Regions from separate parts of the Halomonas kashgarensis genome, predicted to be linked through region 2. Evidence: predicted binding sites of a transcription regulator. Region 2 holds the regulator's gene; each other region holds the start of a gene.
The links. Region 2 encodes sigma-54, which starts transcription at its own class of promoters, with help from an activator protein. Its sites were predicted from a motif close to TGGCACNNNNNTTGCTNT; they were not measured.

Region 1 (7,278 bases), 1.6 Mb from region 2:
CTAATTGCTGATTACCCTCGGAGAAGTTTTCGACGGCTTCTTCCAGCGTCTCGGACGGCTTGCCTTTGAAGTGATCGTCACGCGCATGGTCATCTTCCTGGGCCAAGGTGGCGGTGCTGCTCATCAATCCTGCCAACATCAAAAACACAATACGTTTCATGGGGCTCTCCTGCCGGTTGGGATATTGGTATTGCCGTTGAGAACGAGTTACCCCGAAAACGTACCATGGCGCATCGCAGATGATAAAGATTCTTTATTGCGAATGCGTCAAATTGACTCTATGGGCTTTGCCATGTTCTTGCGGTAGGGTGCCATACCCGCCACCGGGATAAGCCCAGACGGGAATAAGGGGCGGTGCGAAAGCTTGCCTGTTCGGTGGAGGTGGACTGCCGTTGGTGGTGTCCGACGTCTCGCTGCAGGGCACTGTTCAGGGAGTCTCTTCCGGGCCTTCCAGGTACTGGAACATGAAGTTGAGTGCCGCCGGGAGACTCGCTCGCCAGACTTTCCATGTGTGCCCGCCGGGATAGAGGTCCAGATTGACCAGTGTCGGCTGGATGCGCTCCATGGTCTGACGGAGCTGGCGGGCATGAAACTCCGCGTCGTGGACGTCGCTGCGTCCGGCGCTGATGTAAAGCGGTACCGGCGGCACGTCGCTTTCGTCATCGGCGGGGCGCGGCGTTACGCGCAGGCGATACTCTTCCAAGTGAGCGGGGTAGTTGACTTGCTCCCACAGGGCGTGGTCGAACTCGCCGTTTTCGTCGAGAAATGCCGGATGCCGGTAGGCCGAGGAGCTGTCCGGCGGGTAGGGCAGGTAGCTGGCGGGGCTCAAGGCGGCGGCGGCTCCGAACCGCTGCGGATATTGCAAGGCGAAGTTCAAGGCGCCGAAGCCGCCGGCGGAATACCCCGCGACGCCGCGGTGATGGCGCTCCCGGCCGACCCGGTAGGTCTCTTCCACATGGGGAAGAAGGTCGTTGATGAAGGCGCTATGGGCGGGTTCGTTGTGCCCATCCACCCACCAGCTGAGGCTGCCCGGCATGACGATTACCACCGGCGGAATATGCCCTGCGTCGATCAACCTGTCGGCGGTCCGCTGGAGTGCGCCGCGGGAAACCCAGTCCCGATGGCTGTTGAAAGAGCCGTGCAACAGGTAGATGACAGGATAGTGGGCGGTACTGTCGGTGTAGCCATCGGGAAGATAGAGCATGTAGGGGTAGTCGTGCCCTAGCGTGGGCGATGCAAAGCGCTCCATCCGCACTTGGCTGGCTTGAGAGATAGTCGGTAACAGGGTGGCTGCCATGCCCAATAGAACGCATAAGCGGCTTCGCCAACTCCACAGGCGCCAGTGCGACAGGCGGGAAGCTAAAGGAGAAACCTTTCTACTCATGAATACTCCGGAATTTCTATCACTTACCGATGTCGGACAGCACGACGGCGCGGGTTGTTCGCCCTTCAACTTGGCAACCTGGCGCTTCATCGGCGGGAGCGCTCATGAAGAAGATTGAGGAAATCTACTGGCTACGCGCTTACGGTTGCATGGCGGTGTTTCTGTTCCATTTGCTGGATCACGTCAATCAGCGGGTGGATAACGTGGCCACCGACCTGGCGCGCCTGCCCTTGGTGCTGGGTACGCCGACATTCTTGTTCATCTCCATCTTTGTCTTTGCCGTGCGTTATGGCCATACGGTACCGCAGGGGTTCTTGTCGCAGCGGGTCAAATTCGTCATGGTGCCATATTTCACTTATGGCGTGGCCTATGCGGGAGCGGAGTGGGCTCGGTTGCGTGTCGGTGGCGAGACAGTGGGATTGGTTCCTTATGCGGTGGAGTATCTGCTGTATGCCGGATGGCACGGCTACTTTCTGATCATCGCCATGCAGTTTTATGTGGCGTACTGGTTGTATACCCGCTGGCGCTTATGGCGATTCAATCCGGTGCCCGGCTTGTGGATCGCCTGCCTGGTAAGCATGGGCTACTGGGGCACGGCTTACTGGCTGGGAGTCGATCCGCCGGGTTACCTGTTGTGGATCATGCCGTTTGGCTGGGTCTACCTGTTTTTCCTGGCCCTGGTGTTGGTTCGCCATTATGCCACCACTGTTCAACAAGCCGTCGATGCGCAAATGAAACCTGCCTGGATCACTTCTTTGGCGCACCCCGCCTGGTTGGTGGGCGCGACGGTATTGCTGGTATTGGCCACCTTTGCGGGCTGGCTCGAGTTTTCCTCGAAAGAGGTCTGGGTCATTCCGTTTTTCCTGCTCTTCACGCTCTGGGCGATGCAACAACTGCGCGGCAGGAAAGCGCCCTGGCTGGTGCGGCAAATCAATGTCTATTCGTTCGGCATTTACCTGGCTCACCCCATGTTCTTTCAGTTGGTGGATAAAGTCGTGGGACCCGAGCGGTTACCGTTGGCAGCCTATGTACTGCTGCTGGCGGTTGTCGGCCTGGCCGGGTCCATCCTGCTCAATCGGTGCGCGAATCTGTTCAGCTGGGGCGGGTTGCTGTTGGGGAAGCGCTTGAAAGTGGCCGCTGCCTAGGGGTGGCGAAGCCGATCAGGAAGGCAGCTGTGTAGGCGGTGGCGGGGTGGGGTTGATATCGTTGTTTTCGTCGTCGAGCCGGTGAACGTTAGTTTTGCGGCGACGGTGCAAGTCCACATCCAGCGCCTTGATACGTGTCGGGCATGCCATCAGCCGTTGAAGAAGGTCGCTTGGAGCCGCCAGGTCGAGTTCCGCATCGAACCCGCCGATTTTTTCCAGCCAGGTACGGGTGACAGCCAGGTAGGGCGGAACCGGCGTGGTGGGGGGAAGGAATCGTTGCAACAGCCGCTCGGTCAGGGTGGGCTGGGGAATACCGATCATCGCCGCGTCCAGCAGATGAGTATCCAGTTGGGAGAATATGGGCTGCCACGCCGAGGGAACGGCGGCGCCCTGAAAGGGGAATATCAGCCACTCGGCGCGGGTATAGAGAACGGCATGGTTGAGCCGTGCGCCGAGCAGGCGATGGGGAATGGACAGCAGCTGGGCATGATGGCGCAACGCCAGCGCGGCAAGGCGCGAGTCCTTCTCCCCGGCAGTGAGAATAAGCTGGCCGTTGGTGGACTCCGCGCTCTGGCTGGGTACGGCGTGCAAGTGACGAGGCAAGGTTGCACCTGTCACGAGCGCATCGATGATGAAACAAAAGGAGTCCATCTCTGAGTTGCCCTCGAGGCGAGTGGAGGACCATTATTGTGTAATATATTGTAGTATATAGTTTAGTTGTGTATCAAGAAAGGGCGAGCTTTTGTTGTTCCTTGGCGAGAATATTTTCTTGCACGCTATTGGTGCATAAAGGAGTTGGTAGGAGCTATTTTGGTGCGCAACGCTGCCGATTTACGTGCTTACGCCTTGAGCTGAAACGATATGCCACATTGCGATGCATCTTTTTCTTCACATATTAATTTTTAAAACAATGACTTAGTGTTTTACATGCCATGTTGGTGCAATTGTGGCATGAACTCTGCATTAATGATGGGTAGCGGCTTGGCCGTCATAGGCAGGCAGCTTGTGACGTGCTAAAACGATAGCCGGCCGAATCACCGCCGTCGATTTCCGTTCTATTCATCTGACGGAGTCTCGGCGAGAGCAATGACAGCAACGAGACCGTTTACTACTTAGCCAAGCTCATACCGGAGGGCACATGTCAGCCAAGACCATCGCGCTAATTGAAGAACATGACGTCAAGTGGGTCGATCTGCGTTTTACCGATACACGTGGTAAGGAGCAGCACGTCACCATTCCCGCGCGTGATGTCGACGAGGAGTTTTTCGAAAACGGCCAGATGTTCGATGGCTCTTCCATCGAAGGTTGGAAAGGCATCAACGAATCCGACATGATTCTGCGCCCGGAAGACGGCACCGCCTATCTCGATCCGTTCACCGAAGACGCTACCCTGGTATTGCGTTGCGACATCATCGAGCCCGCCACCATGCAGGGCTATGACCGCGACCCGCGCTCCATCGCCAAGCGTGCCGAAGCCTACCTGCAGACTACCGGCCTGGGCGATACCGCCTTCTTTGGTCCGGAACCCGAGTTCTTCATCTTCGACGAAGTACACTGGAAGGCCGACATCGAAGGCGCCATGTACAAGATCACCTCCGAAGAGGGTGCCTGGTCCACCGACCGTCAGGTCGAAGGCGGCAACCTGGGCCACCGCCCGCGGGTGAAAGGCGGCTACTTCCCGGTTCCGCCGGTCGACAGTTTCCACGATATCCGTGGTGCCATGTGCAACACGTTGGAAGCCATCGGCCAGACCGTCGAAGTTCATCACCATGAAGTATCCAACGCCGGCCAGAACGAGATCGGTGTCAAGTTCAACACCCTGGTGAAGAAGGCCGACGAAGTTCAGGAAATGAAATACGTGATCCACAACGTGGCTCATGCTTACGGCAAGACCGCGACCTTCATGCCTAAGCCGCTGGTGGGCGACAACGGCAGCGGCATGCACGTTCACCAGTCGTTCTGGAAAGACGGCCAGAACCAGTTCGCGGGTGACGAGTACGCTGGTCTTTCCGAAATGGCGCTGTATTACATCGGCGGTATCATCAAGCACGCCCGTGCCCTGAATGCCTTTACCAATGCGTCCACCAACTCCTACAAGCGTCTGGTGCCGGGCTTCGAAGCGCCGGTCATGCTGGCCTACAGTGCCCGTAACCGCTCCGCGTCCATCCGTATTCCGTACACTGCAAGCCCCAAGGGCAAGCGTGTCGAGGCTCGCTTCCCCGACCCGACCGCCAACCCTTACCTGGCTTTCGCGGCGATGCTGATGGCCGGTATCGACGGCATCAAGAACAAGATCCACCCCGGCGATGCCATGGACAAGAACCTGTACGACCTGCCGCCGGAAGAAGGCAAGGCCGTACCGACCGTCGCCCATAGCCTGGATCAAGCCCTGGAAGCGCTGGATGCCGACCGCAACTTCCTGACCGAAGGCGGCGTCTTCACCGACGACATGATCGATGCCTACATCGAACTCAAGATGGAAGAAGTGGAGCGTATTCGCATGACCACGCACCCGATCGAGTTCGACATGTACTACAGCTGCTGATCATTGTCAGTTGTTTGTCATTGTCTGACGCCCAGTATCTGGGTACTCGAAACCCCGCTTCGGCGGGGTTTTTTCTGGACCGAAAAAAGCCACAATGGCAGCGACGATGCAAGCAATGGGTAGGCCATGAACAACAAGGTGTTAGGCGCACTGGTAGGGACGCTGCTGTGGTCGAGCAGTGTTTCCCAGGCTTTCGCCCAGACGGTATTTCGGGTGGTGGACGAACAGGGCAACGTGACGTTTACCGACAAGCCCGACCGGGGCGGCGAGGCGTTGCAGCTTGCGCCGTTACCTTCGGCGCTGCCGGGAGCGGCACCGGCGGTCGATCGGGATTCGTCGCCGCGCCGTAAAGCGGCGGTAGGGCAACCTTTCATGCCCTATGACCGTTTCGCTATCGCCAGCCCCGCCGCGGGGCAGATACTCGAAGCGCCCCTGACCAGCGTGTCGGTAGAAGTGGTGCCGGCATTGCGCGAGGACCATCAGGTACGCCTGCTGCTTGATGGGGAAATAAGCCAGTCGGCGTTGCACAGCGATGTATTCTGGCTGGCGGGTCTGGAGCGGGGCGAGCATCGCCTGCAGGCCGAACTGCTGGATAGCAGCGGGCGGGTGCGACATCGCTCCCGGGAAATCACGCTTTCCGTGCGCTAGGCGCCATGGTAGCTAGGTGCGCCATGTTAGACAGCATTCTGTGTCTGAGCGCTCCAGGTGAAAGGATATGTCATGGCGCACGTAATGCACCTTAATGGTGCATCGAAGGCTGCTGTTTTTGCGCGCCACGCTTTGTCGCGTGCCGGCCAAGCCCGTAATCGGCCGCATGTGGTGCGCTATGCTGGTGCCTGGGTAGGTTGGCGCACTTATTGCAACCCATCTTGACGACAGCTAACCAAGAGACCCGACCCCGCTGAGTGTCGGTTCGCTCGATGTTAACCGGATATGTGTTGCCATGACTCACACTGGGGCATCAAAGCCCGATACCCACCAACGCGAGCCGCGCGGTCACGGCGATAATATGCATCAACGTCTGCTGGAGCATTTGACCACGGCGGTCTTGCTGCTGGACGGAAAGTTGCAGGTACGCTGGATGAACCCGGCGGCAGAGGCCTTGCTGGCGGTCAGTCTCAGCCGTGTCTATGGCTCCAGCCTGGAAACCCTGCTGGGCTGCGAAGATAGCATCGATGACGTGCTGGCCAAGGCGCGGGATGCCTTTCATCCCTTTACCCAGCGCGAGGCGCGCATCACCCCGCTGAATCAGGAACCCTTGACCGTGGACTACACGGTGACCCCGCTCTCCGCCGACGAGTTGCTGCTCGAGGTAGAACCGCGTGACCGGCTGATGCAGATCTCCCGAGAAGAGGCGCTGTTGACTCGCCAGGAGACGATCAAGATTCTGGCCCGCGGCCTGGCCCATGAGGTCAAGAACCCGTTGGGCGGTATTCGCGGTGCGGCCCAGCTGTTGGAGCGCGACCTCGATGAACCGGGGCTGCGCGAGTTTACCCGCATCATCATCGAGGAAGTCGACCGGCTGCGCGATCTGGTCGATTCGATGCTGGGCCCGAACCGGGTAATAAAGCACGAATCGTTGAATATCCATCGGGTACTGGAAAGGGTTCGCTCGCTGCTGCTCGCCGAACATCCCGATATCACCATCATCCGCAATTACGACCCCAGCCTTCCGCCGCTTTCGGGCGATGAATCGCAGATGATTCAGGCGCTGCTCAACGTGGCGCGCAATGCGGTCCAGGCGATGACCGACGCCCAGGTGCCAGAACCCGAGCTAATCCTGCGCACCCGTGCTCGCCGCCAGTTTACCTTGGGCGCCGAGCGCCACCGCCTGGTATGCGAAGTCACGGTGAGCGACAACGGTCCCGGCATTCCCGAGACCCTGCGAGAAACGCTGTTCTATCCCATGGTATCCGGGCGGGCGGAAGGCAGCGGCTTGGGGCTGTCTATCGCCCAGTCCATTCTCCATCAGCATCAAGGATTGATCGAATGCGAATCCCGACCGGGACATACCGAATTTCGTTTACTGATTCCATTGGAGACGCGCCATGACTGAGGTCGCACGTATAGTGATTGTGGACGATGACCGTGCTATCCGCTGGGTACTGGAGCGTGCCCTGGCGCAACCCGACCTGGAAGTGGAGTGCATCGAGCGGGCCGATATCGCACTCGACCGGCTGTTGGAGAGTCCACCGGATGTGCTG
Region 2 (7,278 bases):
CATGGCGCGGTACGTGAGGTATGTGACACCCTTCTCGAAGCCCAAGGTCACTGGGGGGCGGTAATCGATACCTACCTTCACGGGCGGCCCTGACATGGCGCCGGATACGCCTTCACGCACTCGCACCAGGCGCCTTTCCCGGCACTTCACCAGACGGCTGGGACTAGGCGTGCTGATCCTGGCGCTAGGCGGACTGCTGGTCTACCTGGACCCCGGCGAACAGCGCCAGCCTGGTGTGGACCTGGAAGCGCGCGCCAACGAACCAGGCCATATTCTGGAAGGGGCCGAGCTCACCCTGTTCGGTAACGACGGACATGTTCGCCAAGCCATCCGTACGCCACGCATGACCCATTCGCAGGAGGATATCAGCCAGGCGGAACAGCCCCGCGCGCGCCTGTTCGACAGCCATCGACGCGAGTGGACCGCCGAGGCGGAACAAGGTTTCGTGGATGTTCCCAGGCAACAGCTCACCCTTACCGGCGATGCCCGGTTGCGGGCACCTGAAGCAGGCTGGCAACTCGACACGCAGATATTGCACTATGATGCGCAACAAGCCCACGCCTGGAGCGAGACACCGGCCTTGCTGCAACAACCTCCCCAACGAATGCAGGCCAATCGAATGGATGCCTGGCTGAACGAAAGTCGCGTCCGTTTGACTGATGACGTTAAAGGCTACCATCCACCCGAGACGAACGCTCAAGAGGAAATGCCATGAAACCCACCATCACGGCCGCCATCCTGGCTTCGACACTGCTGACGGGCGGGCTGCCCACGCTAGCCTTTGCCCAATCTTCCCAGGCCCCGATCGAAGTCGAGGCCGATCGCCTGGACCTGGATCAACGCGCCGGCACCGCCGTCTATGCCGGTAATGTGGAGATTCGTCAGGGCGAAATGCGCCTGAAAGGCGATCGCGTTCAGATCCAGCGTAACGACGAAGGGGAGCTATCCCGAGCCACCGCTACGGGCGAGCGAGCCTATCTGCGTCATCAGATCGAAGGCCAGCCCTCGCCCATGGAGGGCTGGGCCCGCAATATCGTCTTTCACGTCGCAGAGCAGCGCGTGGTACTGATCGACCAGGCGGAGCTGAACCAACAGGACGACCATTTCGAGGGCGGATACCTGGAATACTTCATTGACCGGCAGGTGGTTCAGGCACGTTCGGAAACCGGTAGCGGCGATCAGCAGCGCATCCGCATGACGCTCCAGCCCGAACGCCAATAGGCTTCGCCAACGCTGCCCCCATTTCTCGCTACAGGAACCTGGCACCTCGATGAAGACACTTTACGCTCGCCACTTGGCCAAGAGTTACAAGCGCCGCCGTGTGGTCAAGGATATTTCCGTGGAGATCGCGCAAGGCAGTGTCGTCGGCCTGCTCGGCCCCAACGGGGCGGGCAAGACCACTTCGTTCTACATGATCGTGGGCCTGGTGAGCGCCGACGCCGGCAGCGTCAGTATCGATGATCACGATATCTCCCACGCCCCCATGCATGAGCGAGCCAAGGCGGGCATCGGCTACCTGCCCCAGGAAGCCTCGATATTTCGCAAGCTTTCGGTGGCGGACAATATCCTGGCGATCCTGGAAACCCGCCGCGACCTCGACTCGAGCGGACGCGAACAGCAGCTCGAAGCGCTGCTCGAGGATTTTCACGTCACCCACATTCGCGACAATCTCGGCATGAGCCTCTCCGGTGGCGAACGACGCCGGGTGGAAATTGCCCGTGCGCTTGCCACAGAGCCCGCTTTCATTCTTCTGGATGAACCATTTGCCGGGGTCGATCCGATCTCCGTCGGCGAAATCAAGACCATTATCCGCGCGCTCAAGGCGCGCGAAATCGGCGTTCTCATAACCGATCACAATGTGCGCGACACATTGGATATCTGTGACACCGCCTATATCGTCGGCGATGGCCAGATCATTGCCAGCGGCCCGCCACAGGGCATACTGGACAACCAACAGGTGCGCGACGTTTACCTGGGCGCCGACTTCAAGCTCTAGACGACTTCATACTCTAGCCGTCTCAAGCGCCAGATGGCATGCTTATTGCCGGTGGCATGCATATTGCAAAAGTTGACTTGCACCTGGTCCTTGCTCGCACTAGGGTTAAGCTTTCCGATTACGCACGCGAGTCCCGCTATGGTCATGAAAGCCTCTCTTCAATTGCGCATGGGCTCCCAGCTGACCATGACGCCGCAATTGCAACAGGCGATCGCGCTGCTGCAATTATCCACTCTCGATCTGCGTCAGGAAATCCAGCAGGCGCTCGATTCCAACCCCCTGCTCGAGCAGGAGGAGGAGTTCAGCGAGCAGGCGGTGGACGAGGCACAGGAAGCCGAGTGGTCCGAGGACATCCCTAACGAACTGGCGCTCGACAGCGACTGGTCGGATACCTACCAGGACATGGTGCCCGCCGCCGGCAGCGGCGAAGGTCCGGATTTCGAGCGTCAGGCCGCCGGCCAGAGTCTGCAGGGGCACCTGCTCTGGCAACTGGCCATGACCGATCTCGACTGGCGCGAACGGCAGATAGCGGAAAGCCTGATCGATGCCATCGATGTCAATGGCTACCTGACCCAGACCTTGTCCGAGCTGCGCGACGGGCTACGCGATCAGGGCCTCGAAGGCATAAGCACTCGAGAGGTGGAAACCATTCTGCTCCGCTTGCAGCAGTTCGAGCCCACCGGCATCTTCGCCCGAGATCTACGCGAATGCCTGATGCTGCAGCTCGCCACCCTGGCCGATGACACCCCCCTGCTCGCCCACGCCCGCCGTTTGGTCCGCCAGTTTCTCGAGGCGCTGGGCAAGAACGACACCCGCCTGCTCAAGCGTCGGCTGGGACTGGACGAGACCCAGCTCGAGGATGTTATCTCGCTGATACGCACCCTGGACCCGCGTCCGGGCAGCGCCTTCAGCGACGCGGACGAAGGCTACGTCGTCCCCGATCTGGTGGTGCGCCACGATGCCCAGGGCTGGCATCTCGACTTGAACCCCGAGGCGCTACCCAGGCTCAGGATTCAGCCCGATTACGCCAGCCTCATCAAGCGCGCCGACAAGAGCCAGGACAATCAATATCTCAAGGAACACCTCCAAGAGGCTCGGTGGCTGATCAAGAGCCTGTCCAGCCGCAACGACACCTTGTTGCGCGTGGGGCGCGAAATCGTCACCCGTCAGCTCGGCTTTCTCGAGCAAGGCGAGGAGGCCATGAAACCCTTGATTCTCGCCGATATCGCCAGCGCCGTGGACATGCACGAATCGACCATTTCGCGCGTCACCACCCAGAAGTTCATTCATACGCCACGCGGGGTCTTCGAGCTCAAGTACTTCTTCTCCAGCCAGATAGGCAGCGCCGACGGCGACAGCCACTCCAGTACCGCCATTCGTGCCCGACTGAAGAAACTGATCCAGGAAGAGCCTCCAGGCAAACCGCTTTCCGACAGCCGGCTGGTCACCCTGCTTGGCGACAGTGGTATTCAGGTGGCTCGCCGTACCGTCGCCAAGTACCGTGAGGCGATGGGAATTCCCTCTTCCAGCGAACGACGCAGGCTACGCTGAAGTAGAGCTCTCGTGGAAATCGAGAAAGTTGTTCGCGGGGCTTTGCTCAGCAGGAAAAAGAGTTACAATCGAAGTACAGTCCGATGGATAAGGAGTACGTCAATGCAAGTCAACATCACAGGTCATCATGTCGAACTCACTGACGCCCTGCGTGACTACGTCGAGGAAAAACTCGCTCGCGTTGAACGCCATTACGACAATATCACTACCGTTCAGGTAACCCTGTCCATCGAAAAAGAGCGTCAGCACGCGGCCTGTACGTTGCACGCGGCCGGTGCCGATCTTCACGCCGAGGCCATGGATTCGGACATGTATGCCGCCATCGATGCACTGGCCGACAAGATCGACCGTCAACTGGTCAAGCATAAGGAAAAAGCACAAGCCCGCGCCCAAGGCGCTGGCGTGCGCTGAGCCAATGATGCTGGAAACCATCCTGCCCCCCGAGCGCGTGCTCTATGATGTGCCCGGGGGAAGCAAGAAACGGGTGCTGGAATTCTTCAGCACCTTTATCGCCCAGAACACCCCCAGTCTCGATAGCCAGGAAGTCTTCAGTCGCTTGATCGGTCGAGAGCGCCTAGGCAGTACCGGGATCGGCAATGGTGTCGCTATCCCCCATGCGCGCAGTCCGCATTGCGATGCCCCCATTGCAGGTTTTCTGAAGCTGGCCGAAGCCATCGATTTCGATGCCGTCGACGGTGAACCCGTGGACCTCATCTTCGTGCTGCTGGTCCCGGAAGAGGCGGATGATACTCACCTTGCCCTGCTAGGCCAGGTGGCGACCATCATGAATGACGGCGACACCCGTGTCCGGTTGCGCAAAAGCACCAGTCAACGTGAGCTGCTGGAGTTGCTGAGAGACAAGATCAGGCAGCAGAGCTCCAGTTAGTTCGGCACCGTTCAGCTTCTGGCGTGCTTCTGTCAAATTACGCTTTCGATACGATTCTGCCTCCGTTACCGGACGGCCCTCGATAGAGGCTTACTTGCAAACCTCTCGCCTATTTCGCCTTGAAGAATGGCTGCAACCTGCACGGTAATAGCTAAAATACGGTGCGGAAGGAGATTCGTCATGCAACTCGTGATTATCAGCGGTCGCTCGGGATCGGGAAAGTCCATTGCCCTGCAGGCATTGGAGGATCTCGGCTATTACGCTATCGACAACCTTCCCGCCATGCTTCTGGATTCATTGATAGAGGAGCTCGGTGAGGGCGGCAATCGCAGCCATCTGGCGGTAAGCGTCGACGCGCGTAATCTTCCCCATGCCTTGAAGCGTTTTCCCAGCCTGCTGCAGGAGCTCAAGCGTCGACATATCGATTGCCAGCTCATCTACATGACAACCGATGCGCGCATCTTGCTGGAACGATACTCGGCCACCCGGCGTCGTCATCCGCTGACTCGCGATAGCGAAATGACCCTGGAAGAAGCGATAGCCCACGAGGAAGAGGCGCTGAGCGAGATACGCGATCTTTCCGATCTGATGATCGATACCTCGCGGCTATCGGTTCACGATCTGCGGCGTCGCATTACCGACCAGGTTTCCCATCATCAGCGCGATCAGTTGACGCTGACTTTCGAGTCGTTCGGTTACAAGCGAGGCATCCCGCTGGATGCCGATCTCGTCTTCGATGGACGTTGCCTGCCCAACCCCTACTGGGACCCCAACCTACGCGGTGCCACCGGTCGCGATGCATCCATCGCCGCCTTTCTGGAAGGCTATCCCTTGGTGGAGGAGATGCTGACCGATATCCAGGCCTGGCTGGAACGCTGGCTGCCCGCCTATCAAAGCAGCCAACGCAGCTACCTGACCGTCGCCATCGGCTGTACCGGCGGCCAGCACCGCTCCGTCTACCTTGTCGAGCAGCTGGCCGCCAGGCTGGTAGGCAATTTCGGCCAGATCAGCCTGCGTCATCGCGAGCTGGGGTTGCAGCACACTCTCACGAATACAACTCAAATTGCCACCAGTTCAAGTGCAAGCAATGGCGACCCGGCGGCATTCACCTGCGAACAGGACTGACCCGATTCGACCTCACCGTGCCACAAGGATTGTCGGATACGCGAAGCCATGGGAAAGGCGGATAGACAAGGATAGATAGACAAGGGATAAAAGGTGCCTGAACGCAAATTGACTCTCATCAACCGACGCGGCCTGCATGCCCGAGCCGCCACCAAACTGGTGCAATGCACGCAAGGCTTCAAGGCCCGCGTGAGCGTACGCAAGGGCGAGATGGAAGCCGATGCCGCCAATATCATGGCATTGTTGATGCTGGCGGCTCCCTGCGGCACGGAACTCACCGTGCAGGCGGAAGGTGAAGATGCCGACCAGGCCCTGGAGGCAGTCCAGACCCTGGTCGAGTCTCGCTTCGATGAAGACGCCTGAACCCGCTCGAAAGCCTGAAATTGTTCAGTCTTCCCCTCCAGCCACCGTCATTTCATCGATCAACCAGCTGCCGGTATGGATACTTCCCCGGGTATCAGTGTCATCGCCGATCGCTACCAGTCCCTTGAACATCGACTGCAAGGTACTGGCAATCGTGAACTCTTCCACCGGGTACTGAACTTCACCGTTTTCCACCCAGAAACCGGCGGCACCCCGAGAGTAGTCGCCAGTCACGCTATTAACTCCCTGGCCCATCAGTTCCGTTACCCAGATGCCGCTTCCCATCTGCTTGAGCAGGCTTGCGCGTGACTCCAGGGGAACCTGCAAGCGCAGGTTGCGAGCGCCCCCGGCATTGGCGGTGGTCTCCATGCCCAAGCGCCTGGCGCTATAGGAGGAGAGCATATAGCTTGCCAACCTACCTTGTTCGATAAAACGGTTATTGCGCGTCTGTACCCCCTCGTTGTCGAACGGGCTACTGGCCATGGCGCCCGGCTCCATCGGCCGCTCTTCCAGATTGAACCACTGCGGAAAGACGCTATCTCCCAGTCGGTCGCACAAGAAAGACGCTTGTCGGTAGATGGCACCACCCGCGATGGCTCCCATCAAGTGGCCGATCAAGCCGCTCGCCAGGCTGGGGTCGAACAATATCGGGAAACGCCCGGTCGCGGGGCGCCGAGCACCCAGTCGACGTAGCGTGCGCTGGGCCGCCTGTCGTCCCACTGCGTCGGGCTTCTGCAACAAGCTCGGGTCACGCGCCGAGGTGTATTCATAGTCGCGCTGCATTCCGGCGCCGTCTTCGGCGATCAGCATACAGGAAAGCGAATGGCGACTGCCGCGCTGACTGCCGATGAAGCCGTGGCTATTGGCGTAGACGCGCACGCCTTCTCCCGTCGACAGCGACGCACCCTCCGATTGAGTGATGCCCTCGACGTGGCGGCCGGCGTTTTCGCAGGCCAGGGCCAATTCAATGGCTTCGTCCGTGGTCAACGCCCAGGGATGATGAACTTTCAGATCGGGTAATTCGCGCGCCATCAGGTGGGCATCCGCCAGCCCCGCCATGGGATCCTCGCCGGTGTAGTGCGCGATGGCGATCGCCTTTTCCACCGCCGCCCGTATCGAGTCTTCTCCCGCATCGGTCGAAGAGGCGCTGCCCTTGCGTTGGCCCAGGTAAACCGTCACGGCAATGCCTTGATCGCGGGAAAGCTCGACCGTTTCCACTTCACCCTGGCGCACGCTGACGCCCACGCCCTGGTCCACGCTTGCGCCGACTTCGCAGGCATCCGCGCCCAGCTGCCTTGCCAGCGACAACGCTTGAGCGGCACGGCTTTCCAGAAGTTCCTGCTGCGCTTGCGCATCA
Region 3 (7,278 bases), 900 kb from region 2:
TGAAGGCACACTGGATCTCCAGGGCGAAGTCCTGGCCCATTTCGGCCATTGCTTCTACTTCGCCGTCGGCAGGCAGGCGGTCCACAACTGCTTCGGCGATGGCGCGGCATTGCGGGGCGAAATCGCTCATGGCAGCAGGACCGAAGTAGGGCTCGATGAGGCGACGAAAGTGCGTGTGTTCGGGTGGGTCCATGGCGTTGGGCACCGACAGGTGGCGACTTGCCGCGTTACTGAAGGTCTCGTGATCCTCGAGTACCCGCATCACGTCTTCATGGTGAAAAAGCGACCATTGCAGGTAATCGCTGTAAGCCACCGGACAACGACCGCGTATCTCGTCGTAAGCCGCGATCTGATCGTCCAGTACGCTCTCGCTGCGCGGGTCCCAATCCTGCTGAATCGTGTCGCTCATGCTATCTCCTTGAGAAGCGAGAGGCACCAGGCAGGCGCCAGCCTTCTCTCCTCGAGAATGGAACAAGGCTCCTATAGCAACAGAAACACCACCGGCTCACATTGACCTGCATCATATTGACGATCGAGCGGTCAAATTCGGTCATCATTGCCAGCCGTGGCCTTGGTTTTTTGCAAAAAGCTTGGCTAATTTGAAGAGCGTATTCAGAAGCGAGATACACAAATGAATTTGCCTACGTCTTCGCGTGACGATGCTCGGCGCTCGCTATGGGCGGCTGTGTTGGTAGGTATTGGGGTGATGGCGGGTGTCGATGAAATCGTCTTTCATCAGCTACTCCAATGGCACCACTTTTTCGACCGAGCGACACCGACGATCGGCATCATTTCGGATGGCGTACTGCATGCCGTAGAGCTGCTTGCCATCGTGATCGGCGTCTTCTTGTTGATCGATTTATCGCAGCGAAAGCGGTTGGCCATCTCCTGGGCGTGGGCTGGTTTCTTTTGTGGCATGGGCGGCTTTCAGCTTTTTGACGGTATCGTCAATCACAAGCTTCTGCGCCTCCATCAGATCCGCTACGAAGTAGAGCCATTCATTTACGACCTTAGCTGGAATTTCGCCGCCCTGGTCCTGCTACTGGTAGGGGGATGGCTATATCGGCGAGCCAAGCGAATGGGCAGGGGTTAAACATGTCTGTTCAGGCGCATGACAGTCATGGGCTTATCGAGTGGTTGCCGCTTGTATTGGTTACTTTACTGACGCTGACCTACTTGGCCGCTGCCTACGCACAGCGAACCACCGCGGCGGGCTGGAGCCTCTGGCGCTGCGGTTTCTTGGTTCTAGGAAGTGTATTGCTTGCTGTTGCTGTGCTGCCATCGATGATGACATGGGCGCATCACGATCTACGCGGCCATATGGTGGCACACCTGCTGATAGGCATGCTGGCACCCATGGTTTGGGTGCTGGCTGCTCCCGTGACGCTACTGTTGCGCGCGTTACCCCAAGCCGGGGGGCGGCGCGTCGCTGCCTTGCTCCAGAGCCGACCGATACGTTTCGTCTCGCATCCAGTTAGTGCCCTCTCGCTCAATATCGGCGGTATGTACGTGCTTTACTTGACGCCTCTGTATGCCGCTTCGCTGGACAACCAGGCGCTGCACTATTGGCTACACCTGCACTTTCTGGTGGCAGGATATCTGTTCTGCTGGGCCATTCTGGCGGAGCCGGATGCCTCGCCGCATCGGCTGAGTTTGCGCTTTCGCTTGGGGATATTGTTCATTGCCATCGCCGCTCACAGCTTGTTAGGCAAACTGATGTACGGTTATTTATGGCCCCGCGATACCGGCAATGGGGTGGAAGAGATCCGTTTTGCCGCGCAGCTGATGTACTACGGCGGTGACCTGGCTGAACTGCTGCTGGCGGTCGTACTGCTGAGCCTGTGGCTACGTAAACCCATCGACCGGCGCGAGGCTCTGTTGTCTAGTGCTACTCCTACGTAGCGATAAGTCCGTAGTCGCCGGGTTCCGCATGTCTTTATCCAGACGCTAGCCGAACACGGTTCACGCTAATTTCACTTGACTCCCAGCCGCCGGGCCAGCTTATGCAGATTGCTGGGGTCGACCGCCAGACAGCGCGCGGCGGCTGCCCAACCTCCGTCGCAGGATTCCAGCGCTTCGCGGATCGCCTGACGCTGGGTCTTTTCCACTCGCTCACGTAGCGTTGGCGATTCGGCCTCATTCAATACTTTCGGCGTCTCGGCCGCGCCGACAACCCGCTCCGCACTAACAGGCAGGTCGAGCCATGCGGGCATCAGTGTGACAATGTCGTCACGGCTGGCGCCATGACTGAGCGCCTTGATCGCCGCACGGCTGATCACGTGTTCCAGTTCGCGCACGTTGCCCGGCCAGCCATAGGCCAGCAGCGCCTGTTCGGCCTCGGGGGAGAGGCGCAGGCTGCGCACCCCAAGACGCATGCGATTGATCTCGAGAAAGTGCCCGGCCAGCACCAGTACGTCGCTGCCCCGCTCGCGTAGTGGCGGAATGGCTACCGGATAGACTGACAGCCGATGATACAGGTCGGCACGGAAGCCGCCCTCGCGCACCGAGTCGGCCAGCTGACGATTGGTGGCAGCGATGATTCTTACGTCAACCCGGCGCGGGGTATCCTCGCCCAAGCGCTGTATCTCGCCTTCCTGCAAGGTACGCAGCAATTTGGCTTGAATCGATAGCGGTAGTTCGCCTATCTCATCGAGAAATAGCGTACCACCGTCGGCTGCCTCGAAGCGGCCGGCACGATCGGTGCTGGCGCCGGAAAAGGCCCCTTTCACATGGCCGAACAACTCACTCTCGGCCAGCGACTCGGGAAGGGCCGCGCAATTGATCTGGACCAGCGGCGCTTCCCGTCGTGAAGAACACCGATGCAATCGACGCGCAAAAAGCTCCTTGCCGACTCCGGTCTCACCGCTCAGCAGCACCGTCAGATCGGACGCCGCCACCACGTCAAGCTCACCTAGCAACCGCTGAAGTACTCCACTATGGCCAAGGATATCGCGCGCTTCGGGCGCCGACAGTAGCGGGCTGCCTTCCTGATGGGTCATGCGCAACGCGCGCAGGTCCTGTTCCAGGCGGCTGACCCGCACCGCCGCCTCGACCAGTAGCGCATAGCGCTCCAGCGTCATGCGATCAGCGGCATCGAACGTCCCCGCTTCCAACGCATCCAGGGTCAGCACGCCCCAGGGCTCACCTTCCACGTGCAGGCTGATGCCCATGCAGTCATGCACATGCAGCGGCTGGCCGGGTTGCTGCTCCACCAGGCCGTCGTAGGGGTCCGGCAGGTCGGCATCCGGCGCAAAGAGCGTGGTACGACGGCTGGCAAGGATGGTCGCCAGGCGCGGATGGTGAGCTACCTCGAAGCGCCGCCCCAATGCTTCACGCGCTAGACCATCCACGGCCACCGGTCTCAGAGCATCCGCTTCCAGACGCAGCAGGCAAACTGCGCCACAGCGAAACCCTTCACGCAGGGTACGTACAAGCCGCTGCAGGCGCACGGCACTGGGCAAATCGGCAACCAGATCGGCCAATAGAGTGTCATCAAGCATGGTTAAAATAACCTTTATATAGTTATTTTTACCCTACCATATCAGGGTTATTTTCACCTTATACACTTTAACTATTTGATTTATATCAAATAAATATCCTGGCATGCCGCTTGCTATAACAAAACTGGACTCTTCCCAGAACGCTTCCCAGCACTCGTTCCACATGAGGCATCGCCATGACTTTACTCGACCAGTCCGTCGGACGTATCGCACTTTCCCTACCGGGCGCCACACGTATCTTCCATGCGCATCACATTGACTTCTGCTGCGGTGGTCGTATCACTCTTCGAGAAGCGGCACAGCGCGCCGGCCTACAACCTGATCAACTCGTTGCCGAACTTGATTCGCTATCGGCCAATGCCAGCAATGAACACGATTGGCGAGACGCCAGCGACGACGCGCTGATCGATCACATCCTGACTCGCTACCATGACGTTCATCGCCAACAGTTACCCGAGCTGACCCGCATGGCCCGCCGCGTCGAGCAGGTCCACGGCGACCGCGACAGTTGCCCCCATGGGCTTGCCGACTTGTTGACCGACATTCATCAGGAAATGGAAAGCCACATGCAGAAGGAGGAGCAGATTCTCTTCCCCATGCTGCGTCGCGATCTGGGCGCCCAGGCCCAGGGGCCGATCACGGTGATGCGCCACGAGCATGACGACCATGGCGCAAGCCTCGAGCACCTCATGATGCTCACCGATGGCATCAACCCGCCCAAAGGCGCCTGCACCACCTGGCGCGCGCTCTACGCCGGGCTGCGCGAATTCCGCGACGACCTCATGCAGCACATCCACCTGGAGAATAATCTGCTGTTCGAACGCGCCGGTTGACGCATCATCGACTGACTCCACGCGCCGCCTGTTGCGTGACGGGCGGCTCTTGTTTGCACGACCAGGAGACGCCATGCGCCTTTTCCGCCGTAGATCCCCTTCCCGTCATGCCCTTTCTCGCCACGAAGGCGAGGCAGAAAGAGCTACTGCATTGCACGCCGAGCGCGACCGGCTCCAGGCCCGCATCGACACGCTGGAAGCCCAGCAGCGGCTGCACCAACATCTGTTTACCAATCTCACCGGCTTCGGGGACTCCGTGGTGGCACTACACGAGTCCTTCTCGGATCTCTCCGAGTTGCTGCTGGGCAATCAGCAGATCGCGGAATTCACCGCCAGCGAATCGCAACGCAGCCAGGATGCGCTGAATGCCATGGTCACCGATCTTGGCTCGCTCAATGAGCGCATCGGCACTGCCGCCGAGCAGGTCACGTCGCTGCGCGATGACGCCGGGCGTATCGACAGCTTTGTCGGTGCTATCGATGAAATCTCCATGCAGACCACGTTGCTCGCCTTCAATGCCAGCATCGAGGCGGCACGGGCCGGGGAAGCCGGACGTGGATTCGCCGTGGTGGCAACCGAAGTGCGCGAGCTGGCGTCAAGGACCAATGATGCCACTCACGGAATCGGCGATCTCAACGGCAGTATCATGAGCCAGGCCGACCAGGTCGATGGGGTGATGAACGATAACTCCCGTAAGGCCGAACGTCTTAGCGCCGAGGCGAGCCACGTGATGCAGCGTACCGAGCAGCTGCTGGAGCTGACCCATAAAAGCAGTCAAGCACTCGCCTTCTCCGCCATGTTGAGCGAAGTGGAGCTGGCCAATCTGGAAGAGCTGGAAATCAAGCTGGAAGTCTATCGTATCTTCATGGGCCTCTCGGCCAAGACGGCAGCGGACCTGCCCGATGAATCCCAGTGCGCCCTGGGCCGCTGGTACTACGCAGGAACGGGGAGCCAGCAGTTCTACAGCGACCAGGACTTCCAGGCACTGGAAGTGCCGCATCGAGAAGTCCACCAGCAGGCTATCGAGGCCGTGACATACCACCAGCAAGGGCGCATGGACGAGGCGATGGCCGCCCTGTCCCGGATGGAAGCCGCCAATCTGGATGTCATGAAACGGCTGCGCTACATCATGCGCAAGTACCGCCCCGACGCGCAACAGGCCCGCCAGGCAGTACCGCCGGTCCTCCATAATAGCCCGGCGGCAACCAATTCGTTTAATAACCGTTTATTAGATATTCTAAAACCAACGTGTACTGAGCGCTGAGCATTCGACTTTAGTCTTTCCTGCAATCCAATATGTTCATACCAAATAAGCATAGGGTATGCATGATTACGCACCGTCGGTTAAATATCCTCACATTCTTTCAGCCAACGCTATTTAACTGCACGGGTCTACCCTTATGCCCTATGTACACGACACGCTCACACGACTACAGAAAAGCAGTCCAGCTCAGTCAGAATTCTATCAGGCAACTGAAGAAGTGCTGGAATGCCTACGCCCCTTGTTCGATCAGAACCCGCACTATCATCAACACAGCATCATCGAACGGATCGTCGAGCCAGAACGCCAGATCATGTTTCGGGTCAGCTGGCTGGATGATGCTGGACGCGTACGAGTCAACAAAGGCTATCGTGTACAGTTCAACTCCGCTCTCGGCCCATACAAGGGTGGCCTGCGATTTCACCCCAGCGTCACGTCGGGCACCATCAAGTTCCTGGGCTTCGAGCAGATCTTCAAGAATGCGCTGACCGGTTTACCGATCGGTGGCGGCAAGGGTGGCTCCGATTTTGACCCGAAGGGGAAATCGGATAACGAGATCATGCGCTTCTGCCAATCCTTCATGACCGAGCTATATCGCCATATTGGCCCTCATTGCGATGTGCCTGCCGGTGATATCGGTGTAGGGGGTCGTGAAATCGGCTACCTGTTCGGTCAGTACAAGCGGCTGACCGGGCGCTATGAAGGCGTACTGACGGGCAAAGGGCTCAATTGGGGAGGCTCTTTCGGCCGCAAGGAAGCCACCGGCTACGGTGCGGTCTACTTCGCGCAGAACATGCTGGCGGCAAGAGGAGAAGAGCTTCGCGGCAAGGCCTGCCTGGTTTCGGGGGCCGGCAATGTCGCGATCTACACCATCGAGAAGCTATACGAGCTAGGCGCCAAGCCGATTACCTGTAGCGATTCGCGTGGCACCATCCACGATCCCAACGGCATCGATCTAGGCTTGCTCAAGCAGCTCAAGGAAGTACAACGGGTTTCCCTGGAAGCCTATCTACATGACCATCCGGAGGCGCAGTATATTTCGGCACGCGACTATCCTCAGGGTGGACATGCGGTATGGCGTATTCAAGCCGAAGCCGCTTTCCCTTGCGCCACCCAGAATGAACTGACCGAAAGCGATGCGGAAATCATGCTCGCCAACGGCATACATTGCGTTAGCGAAGGGGCCAACATGCCCTCCACGAAAGAGGCCGTAGACCGTTTCCTCGAAGCCAAGATCGCTTACGGGCCAGGCAAGGCCGCCAATGCAGGCGGTGTCGCCACCAGCCAGCTGGAAATGGCCCAAAACAGCGGTATGGAGCAATGGCCACTAGAAAAGGTCGACCAGAAACTCCAGCAGATCATGGCCGATATTCATCGACAGTGCGCCGACACCGCCGTCGAGTTCGGCGAACCGTCCAACCTGGTGCTGGGCGCCAATATTGCAGGCTTCAGACGTGTCGCCGATGCCATGATCGAACAAGGCGTCACCTGATCGCCTTTATGATGTGAATCGCTTACACTGCCAGAAGCATGCAGTCCTTCCTTTCGGGGAAGGGCTGCTTTTTGTTGATTCGACTTTATTGCGTTTCAAGGAGAGTCGTCATGGGACAGCGTCCCCCCATTATCATTAATCGCCTGGATGCCGAGCGCCTCCAGCGCCTTATCGATCAAGCGTCCGACAAGG
Region 4 (7,278 bases), 1.7 Mb from region 2:
CGGCGTTGGTGTTGACGAATACCTGGGCCACGTTGTTTGCCGAACCGACGTCGGACATCTTCAACTCGGAACCACCGTTGAACCCGAACCAGCCCATCCACAGGATGAAGGTACCCAGGGTCGCCAGCGGCAGGTTGGCACCGGGGATGGCGTAGATGGCGCCGTCCTTGCCGTACTTGCCTTTACGCGGCCCGAGTACCAGTACGCCGGCCAGTGCCGCGGCGGCACCCGCCAGGTGGACGATCCCGGAGCCGGCATAGTCGGAGTAGCCGACTTCGGCCAACCAGCCGCCACCCCATGTCCAGTAACCGGATACCGGGTAGATGAACGCGGTCATCACCACGGCGAAGGCGAGGAAGGCCCACAGTTTCATGCGCTCGGCCACGGCACCGGAGACGATCGACATCGCCGTGGCAACGAACACCACCTGGAAGAAGAAGTCGGAACGCATGGAGTAGTAGGGAGCATCCTCGCCACCGGCGGTCACCGCATCAAGGCTGTTTTCGGCGCCGATCAAGAAGCCCAGGTTGGGCAGGAAACCGCCGCCGTCGCTGGAGTACATGATGTAGTAGCCAACCAGCAGGTACATGGTGCAGGCAATGGCGAACAGGGCGATGTTCTTGGTCAGGATCTCAGCGGTGTTCTTGGAACGGACAAGACCGGCCTCCAGCATGGAGAAACCCGCGGCCATCCACATCACCAGCACGCCGCAAATCAGGAAGTAGAACGTATCGAGCGCATAACTCAGCTCTGTAAACTCTGTCATTGGAATGTCCCCTTAGGCTTGTTGTGACGCAATCGCTGTACGTGGGTATCAAACGGCGTCAGCGCCGCGCTCCCCGGTGCGGATACGAATCACGTCTTCCAGAGGTGTCACGAAAACCTTGCCATCGCCGATCTTGCCGCTGTTGGCCGCGCTGCAGATGGCGTCGAGCACGCCGTCCAGGCGCGCATCGTCAACGGCGACCTCGACCTTGACCTTGGGCAGGAAATCCACCACGTATTCCGCGCCGCGATAAAGTTCGGTGTGGCCTTTCTGGCGGCCGAAGCCCTTGACTTCGGTGACGGTGATGCCCTGGACGCCGTTGTCGGCCAGGGCCTCGCGCACGTCGTCGAGCTTGAATGGCTTGATGATGGCGGTGATGAGTTTCATCCCGGATCTCCCCTGCTGGATAAGTCGTGCTTGGATTAGCAACGGCGCTGCCGCAGCGTGTCTGAACCGTTAATGCGCATACCATGCCATCAGAAAAATTTTTCTTTTATTTCTTGTATTTGCTCTATTCAGAAAGCCGGCCTACACCATGGAACGAGCACTGACGTAATCCCCTCGACTTGCCAATGCACCATAAATGAACACCGCCGCTTCACCTTCGCATCATTTCGATGCATGGCGGCGACGTCGGCTCGCAGACGGTTTGCGCTGGGGCACTAAATCGAGGTATGCGTGTCTGGCGTGGGTTGCGTATCCTGTAGGGCAGTTACCATGAATCTCTTAATTGAGTTCTAATCCACGAGAAACCGTAACCCGTTCCACAAGCTCTATTCCGATCCAGGGAATACTTGTCTTAATCATTCAGGAGAGCCGTCATGCAGCCCCAAGACCGTATCAGCCGCCTCGCACAACAGATCGGCGAGCGTCTGCAAAATGCTTCACAAGCCCCCGAGGATATTCAGAAGAGTGTCCAGCATGTCGTGCGTGGTGCGTTCGACCGCCTGGAACTGGTGTCCCGCGAGGATTTCGACATCCTGATGGACGTCCTCCAACGCACTCGCGCCCGGGTGGAGGCCCTGGAAAGCCAGGTGGCCGCACTCGAGGCCGCCGTGGATACCCAGGCCAAGCCGGTGGTCAAGGCCGAGACGCACGCGGTAACGCCTGACCCCAAGGCTCCACCCAAGCCCACGGATTCCTGACCTCGGAGACCTGCCGTCCGGCATGGGTAACGCCGGACGGGACCCAAGCCTCTATATAGTAAATACAAATCAATATCATTGACATTTTTCATTGTGATGTTACGCTCCGTTTCTCATTTTCTTATTGTTTGCGGATTGTTCATCATGCACGCTTTCAGCACTCCTGCTTTTAGGCTTGTCGGCACCGGCCTGCTCCTGGGCTGTCTCTCAAACGGCGCTTTCGCTCAAACTGCAACTGCGGCAGGGGTCCAAACGGACGCCCAGGACACCTTGGTGGTCGTCGGTTCGCGTACGCCTACCCAGATTAGCCAGATCCCCGGTGCCGTGTGGGTGATCGACAGGGAGATGCTGCAGCAGCAGACCCGCAATGGTGCAGATCTCAAGACGGCACTGGGGCGCCTGGTACCTGGGCTAGACCTGGCGCCGCAAGGACGCACCAATTATGGGCAGAACATGCGCGGCCGGGGCGTGCAGGTACTCATCGACGGTGTATCGCTGAATAGCTCGCGGGGGCTCTCGCGCCAGTTCGATGCCATCGATCCGTTCAATATCGAACGTGTGGAAGTGCTCTCCGGGGCCAGCAGCCTTTATGGCGGTGGCGCTACCGGCGGTTTGATCAATATCATCACGCGCAAGGGCGAAGAAGGTCTGAACTGGCGTACGGAAGCCGGCATCACCACAGGCTTCAACGACAGCGACGACCAGGACCGACGCCTGTCGCAATCCGTCAGCGGCGGCAACGAACGGGTACAGGGCTACCTGGGTACTGCCATCGGCGATAACGGCCGCCACTACGACGCCAGTGGCGAGGAGATCTTCCCCGATATCGCCCAGACCGACCTGCAGGACAACCGCAGCGTCGATGTCCTGGGCAATCTCTCTTTCCACCTGACCGACGAGCAGACCCTGGAAGTGGGAGCTCAGCTATACCGCTCCGGCTTCGAGGGCGACCGGGGCGTCTACTTTCCCAACCTCGACGCCTCCGTACCCAATCTGAACGATGCCGAGATTCGCGATGGCTACCGCTCCGATCGCGACCCCGAAACCGACCGCAAGCTCGTCAACGTCAACTATCATCATGCCGATCTTTGGGGGCAGAATTTCTACCTACAGGCCTTCCACCGGGAGGAGGAGTCCAGCTTCCAGGCCTTTCCCTATCCCGTCTCGGATGGCCTGGAGTTCCGAGCCTCGAAGCAGAATACCGACCTGAGCGGCATCAAGGCACTGTTCGAGTCGCGCCTGGGCGATGACGTTTCCCTGACCTACGGCCTCGACCTGGATCGGGAGAAATTCGATGCCAGCCAGATGCTGTTCGATACCGGCGTATCAGATGCCACCGGTGGCCTGGTGCAGCAGCAGGCAGGGCTCGAGCCCCGCTATCCAGGCTATCAGGTAGACGGGCTGTCGGGCTTCGCCCAGGGCGACTGGCAAGCCACCCAGGCACTCAAGTTCTCCGCCGGATTACGCCAGCAGCACATGGACGTCGAAGTGGATGAGTTCCAGGGAATCCCCGGGGGCGAGAACGACTACGAAGCCACCTTGTTCAATGCCAGCGCCCTTTATGATTTCGGTAACGGCCACCAGAACTGGCTGCAGTTCAGCCAGGGCTTCGAGCTGCCCGACCCCGCCAAGTACTACGGCAAGAGCCCGGAGGTGAGCGTCGACAACAATCCCCTGTCCGCCATCGAGACGGATCAGGTGGAGCTTGGCTGGCGTTACCAAGGGGGCAACTGGACGGCGCAGACAGCGCTTTACTATGCCTGGTCGGACAAGGCCGTGGAGAACGCCCAGGACCTGAGCGTCAGCGTGGTCGACGAAAAGAAACGCGATTTCGGCCTGGAAAGCGCGGTGACCCGTTACTTCGACAATGGCCTGGAGGTAGGGGGCACCCTGCACCTGGTACGTTCGGAGCAGGAGAACGATCAGGGCTCATGGGAGAAGCGTGACGCCCGCTACGCCTCGCTCTCCTCCGCCACCGCCTTCGTCGGCTGGACCGACTACGTGCGCTCGGCGCGCCTGCAAGCCAATCACGCCTTCGACCTGGAAGACGATGCGGATCGCGAGATCGACGGCAATACCACTCTCGACCTGTCGCTCAGCCAGGAGACCGACTTCGGCACCGTGAGCCTGGGTGTGCAGAACCTGCTCGACGACCAGTACTCCACCGTCTGGGGCCAGCGGGCCGCCATGTTCTACTCGCCCTATTACGGCCCGGAATATCTCTACGACTACCAGGGGCGCGGTCGTACCTACACCCTGAACTGGTCGATGGCCTACTGAGCACCGGCGCACATCGGCCACAGTACCTGGGCGAGGCAAGGGGAATGGTTTCACTCGATAGGCAAACACCATGTTCGGTTCCGCTCACCACCTGTGACCTGCTCGACCTCGGCCAGCGCTTCGGGATCGACTATCGCTTTCCCGATGCGCCCCCTCGCTCCCAGCCCAGCCCTTGTGTGGCCCGGGGGCGGGTAACGGAAGTCGAGATCGACCCCACCCTGCGCGTGACGCTTTCGGATCTCGATGTCCTGCACGCCTATGCCTCCACGTCACGCCGTGCCGTACCCTGGTTTCTCAGCGTGATTCTGGAAGGCAACATCCGTGTGGGGCTCGGCCGTCAGTCGTACCAGTTGCAGGCCGGAGAGGCTTTCAGCACGCATTTCAGCGAGCAGACCGGGCTCGAGGTCTTCCAGCCCGCGCCACAACGGTTACGTATCCTCAACGTCTCGGTGTTGGCCTGTTCCGGCCCCCTCGCCTCCTCGCCCATCCCCCTCGCGCCGCCGGCAACGCCGATGCTGCATACCTGGCGGGTGCCGCATTTCCTGTACCATAGCCTGGAAGCGGCATTGACCTCGACCTGGCCGCTGTCACGGCAACGCCTGCTGTGGCAGGGCCTGGCACTGCAATTGCTGGCGCATGGGTTGCCTTCCAGCGGCCTCGGGCCCAGCGACGAAAGGACAGGGCAACGCATCCCGGCGGGCCTTTCCCGGCGTGATCACCAACGCCTGGAGCAATTGCGCCATCGGCTTGAACATCATCCCCACCATGAGTACCGATTGGCGCAGTTGGCACGGGACGCCGCCATGAGCCCCAGCAGCCTGCGTGACAAGTTCCAGCGTTGCTATGGCTGCTCGGTATTCGATTACCTGCGGCGTTGCCGCCTGACGCAGGCTCAGGAGTACTTGCGTCAGGGCTATAGCGTGCAACAAGCCGCCCATGCCTGCGGCTATCGCCATGCCACCAACTTCGCTACCGCTTTTCGCCGCCAGTTCGGCGTCTCTCCCGGCAGCCTCACCTAGGCGTGGCCAATCCCGGTGTCTGTCTCGCCGCGCCTAGCTCTCTGTTCCTGCGCATAGCTCTTGTTCCTATGCATAGCTCTTGTTCCTATGCATAGCTCTTGTTCCTATGCATAGCTCTTGTTCCTATGCATAGCTCTTCTGGCATTCGGCATACCTCAGCAACGCCTTAAAGCGCAATAATTCTCATTACTGTAAATTCTTCCGCAGGACAAGAGAATCATGCCCATGTCACCCCTTCCAAGAAATCGACTCTCCCTGGCCATTGCCTGCATTGCCGGCAGTATCGGCCATGCGGCCTGGGCGCAAGAGCCGGCGGCCAACCTGGATACCGTCACGGTAACCGCGCAACAAGCCGCCACCAAGGTCGCCACGCCTTTCATCGAGACCCCCCAGGCGACGTCCTTGATTACCCGTGACGAGATGGAAGAGCGTGGTGTACGCAGCGTACAGCGCGCCGCCGATTACACTCCCGGGGTCTACACCAATCAAGTGGGCGCCTCCAATCGCTACGATTACCTGGTCCTGCGAGGCTTTTCCGATGGCAGCTTGAGCAACACCTTCCTCGACGGCCTGAAGGTGATGGGGGACACCAACTCCTATAGCTCGATGACGATCGACCCGTGGTTTCTGGATAGCATCGAGGTGGTCAAGGGGCCGGCCTCGGTACTTTACGGGCGCGCCTCCCCTGGCGGCGTCGTGGCCCTGAACAGCAAGCGCCCGGAATTCCAGCCGGGCGGCGAACTGCGCCTGAGCGTAGGCAACAACAACCAGCGCAGCGCGGCATTCGACCTGACCGGGCCGCTCGGCGAGCAGAATCGTGTCGCGTTTCGCCTGACCGGACTCGCCAGCGCCGCCGATACCCAGTTCGGCCCGGTGGAGGAGCAGCGCTACGCCCTGGCCCCCTCGCTCACCTGGGACGTAAGCGATGACACCAGCCTGACACTGGAAGCTTATCTGCAGCAGGACCCGGAAGGGGGATACCACTCCGGCGTTCCGTTCGAGGGCGCCGTGGTCCCGCGCAATGGGCGCAAGATTGCCAACGACTTCTTCGATGGCGAGGAAGACTACGATAAGTTCGAGCGTACCCAGCGCATGTTCGGCTATGCGCTCGAGCACCGCTTCAATGACGACTGGACCGCAAGGCAGCACTTGCGCTATCTGGATGCCGACGTCGAGTTGGACCAGGTCTACGGCTTCGGCTGGGCACCGGGCTCGGATAGTGAACTGGTGCGCTACTACGCCGGCGGTGACGAATCACTGCAGGCCTGGACGGTGGACAACCAGCTCGAAGCGACGCTGGACGACGGTTTCCTGGAGCATACGCTGCTGCTGGGTGCCGATTACCAGCAGCGCGATAACGATATCGAGTGGCCCTCGGGCGCGTTCCCCAATATCGATGCCTTCAATCCGCAGTACGGCGCCGACCCCACGGCGATGTATCCGCCCACTCGCGAGAAGCATGAACTCGAGCAGGTCGGCGTCTACCTGCAGGATCAGATCGCCCTCGACAACTGGCGCCTGACTCTCGGCGGCCGCTACGACTGGGTCGATATCCGCAATACCAACCTCGATGCCGAAAGCCGCAGTGAACTCGACGACACCCAGTTCAGCGGCCGGGCCGGGCTGCTCTACCTGTTCGATAACGGCGTGGCGCCCTATGTCAGCTACTCCACCGCCTTCACTCCCACCAGTTTCGTCGATGCCGAGGGTGACCTGCTGCAGCCGATGGAGGGGGAGCAGCTGGAAACCGGCATGAAGTACCAGCCACCAGGAACCGAGGATCGTTACAGTGTCGCCCTGTTCCGCATCAATCAAGAAAACGTGGCCACCAAGGAGCAACCCACCGACCCGTACCGCGCCATCGGCGAGATCGAATCCCAGGGGGTCGAGCTGGAAGCGCATACGCAGATCACCGACAACCTGCGGCTCCAGGCCGGCTACAGCTACACCGATATCACCTATGCCAAAAGCGACGACGGTAATGAAGGCAATCAGGCCATCTATTCGCCCCGCCATCTGGCCAGCGTATGGGGGCATTACGCCGTCACCGAGGGTGTCCTGAGCGGCC

Region 1: a site for sigma-54 is predicted at 3,477-3,494, ahead of glnA (glutamate--ammonia ligase). Genes of this name have one in related genera too.
Region 3: a site for sigma-54 is predicted at 3,600-3,617, ahead of ytfE (iron-sulfur cluster repair protein YtfE). Genes of this name have one in related genera too.
Region 4: a site for sigma-54 is predicted at 1,225-1,242, ahead of R5M92_RS14965 (P-II family nitrogen regulator). Genes of this name have one in related genera too.

What each region holds. Positions count from the first base shown of each region.
Region 1 is NZ_CP137552.1:3,098,616-3,105,893, reverse strand. Features, by position in the region: gene R5M92_RS14185 (DUF6746 family protein) at 1-160, opposite strand, end outside; gene R5M92_RS14180 (alpha/beta hydrolase) at 428-1,384, opposite strand; gene R5M92_RS14175 (acyltransferase family protein) at 1,489-2,529, shown strand; gene R5M92_RS14170 (hypothetical protein) at 2,545-3,147, opposite strand; gene glnA (glutamate--ammonia ligase) at 3,668-5,074, shown strand; gene R5M92_RS14160 (DUF4124 domain-containing protein) at 5,201-5,722, shown strand; gene glnL (nitrogen regulation protein NR(II)) at 6,084-7,130, shown strand; gene glnG (nitrogen regulation protein NR(I)) at 7,123-7,278, shown strand, end outside.
Region 2 is NZ_CP137552.1:1,507,128-1,514,405, forward strand. Features, by position in the region: gene R5M92_RS06950 (KdsC family phosphatase) at 1-93, shown strand, start outside; gene lptC (LPS export ABC transporter periplasmic protein LptC) at 95-715, shown strand; gene lptA (lipopolysaccharide transport periplasmic protein LptA) at 712-1,221, shown strand; gene lptB (LPS export ABC transporter ATP-binding protein) at 1,271-1,996, shown strand; gene R5M92_RS06970 (RNA polymerase factor sigma-54) at 2,135-3,547, shown strand; gene hpf (ribosome hibernation-promoting factor, HPF/YfiA family) at 3,650-3,958, shown strand; gene R5M92_RS06980 (PTS sugar transporter subunit IIA) at 3,963-4,433, shown strand; gene rapZ (RNase adapter RapZ) at 4,614-5,558, shown strand; gene R5M92_RS06990 (HPr family phosphocarrier protein) at 5,652-5,921, shown strand; gene pmbA (metalloprotease PmbA) at 5,946-7,278, opposite strand, start outside.
Region 3 is NZ_CP137552.1:2,409,052-2,416,329, forward strand. Features, by position in the region: gene R5M92_RS11110 (cytochrome P450) at 1-409, opposite strand, end outside; gene R5M92_RS11115 (DUF2243 domain-containing protein) at 632-1,093, shown strand; gene R5M92_RS11120 (cytochrome c oxidase assembly protein) at 1,096-1,902, shown strand; gene norR (nitric oxide reductase transcriptional regulator NorR) at 1,974-3,500, opposite strand; gene ytfE (iron-sulfur cluster repair protein YtfE) at 3,677-4,333, shown strand; partial or broken gene R5M92_RS16240 (methyl-accepting chemotaxis protein) at 4,704-5,033, shown strand; gene R5M92_RS16245 (CZB domain-containing protein) at 5,199-5,597, shown strand; gene gdhA (NADP-specific glutamate dehydrogenase) at 5,734-7,086, shown strand; gene rnk (nucleoside diphosphate kinase regulator) at 7,197-7,278, shown strand, end outside.
Region 4 is NZ_CP137552.1:3,254,674-3,261,951, forward strand. Features, by position in the region: gene R5M92_RS14960 (ammonium transporter) at 1-766, opposite strand, end outside; gene R5M92_RS14965 (P-II family nitrogen regulator) at 815-1,153, opposite strand; gene R5M92_RS14970 (accessory factor UbiK family protein) at 1,588-1,911, shown strand; gene R5M92_RS14975 (TonB-dependent receptor) at 2,056-4,191, shown strand; gene R5M92_RS14980 (AraC family transcriptional regulator) at 4,236-5,210, shown strand; gene R5M92_RS14985 (TonB-dependent siderophore receptor) at 5,436-7,278, shown strand, end outside.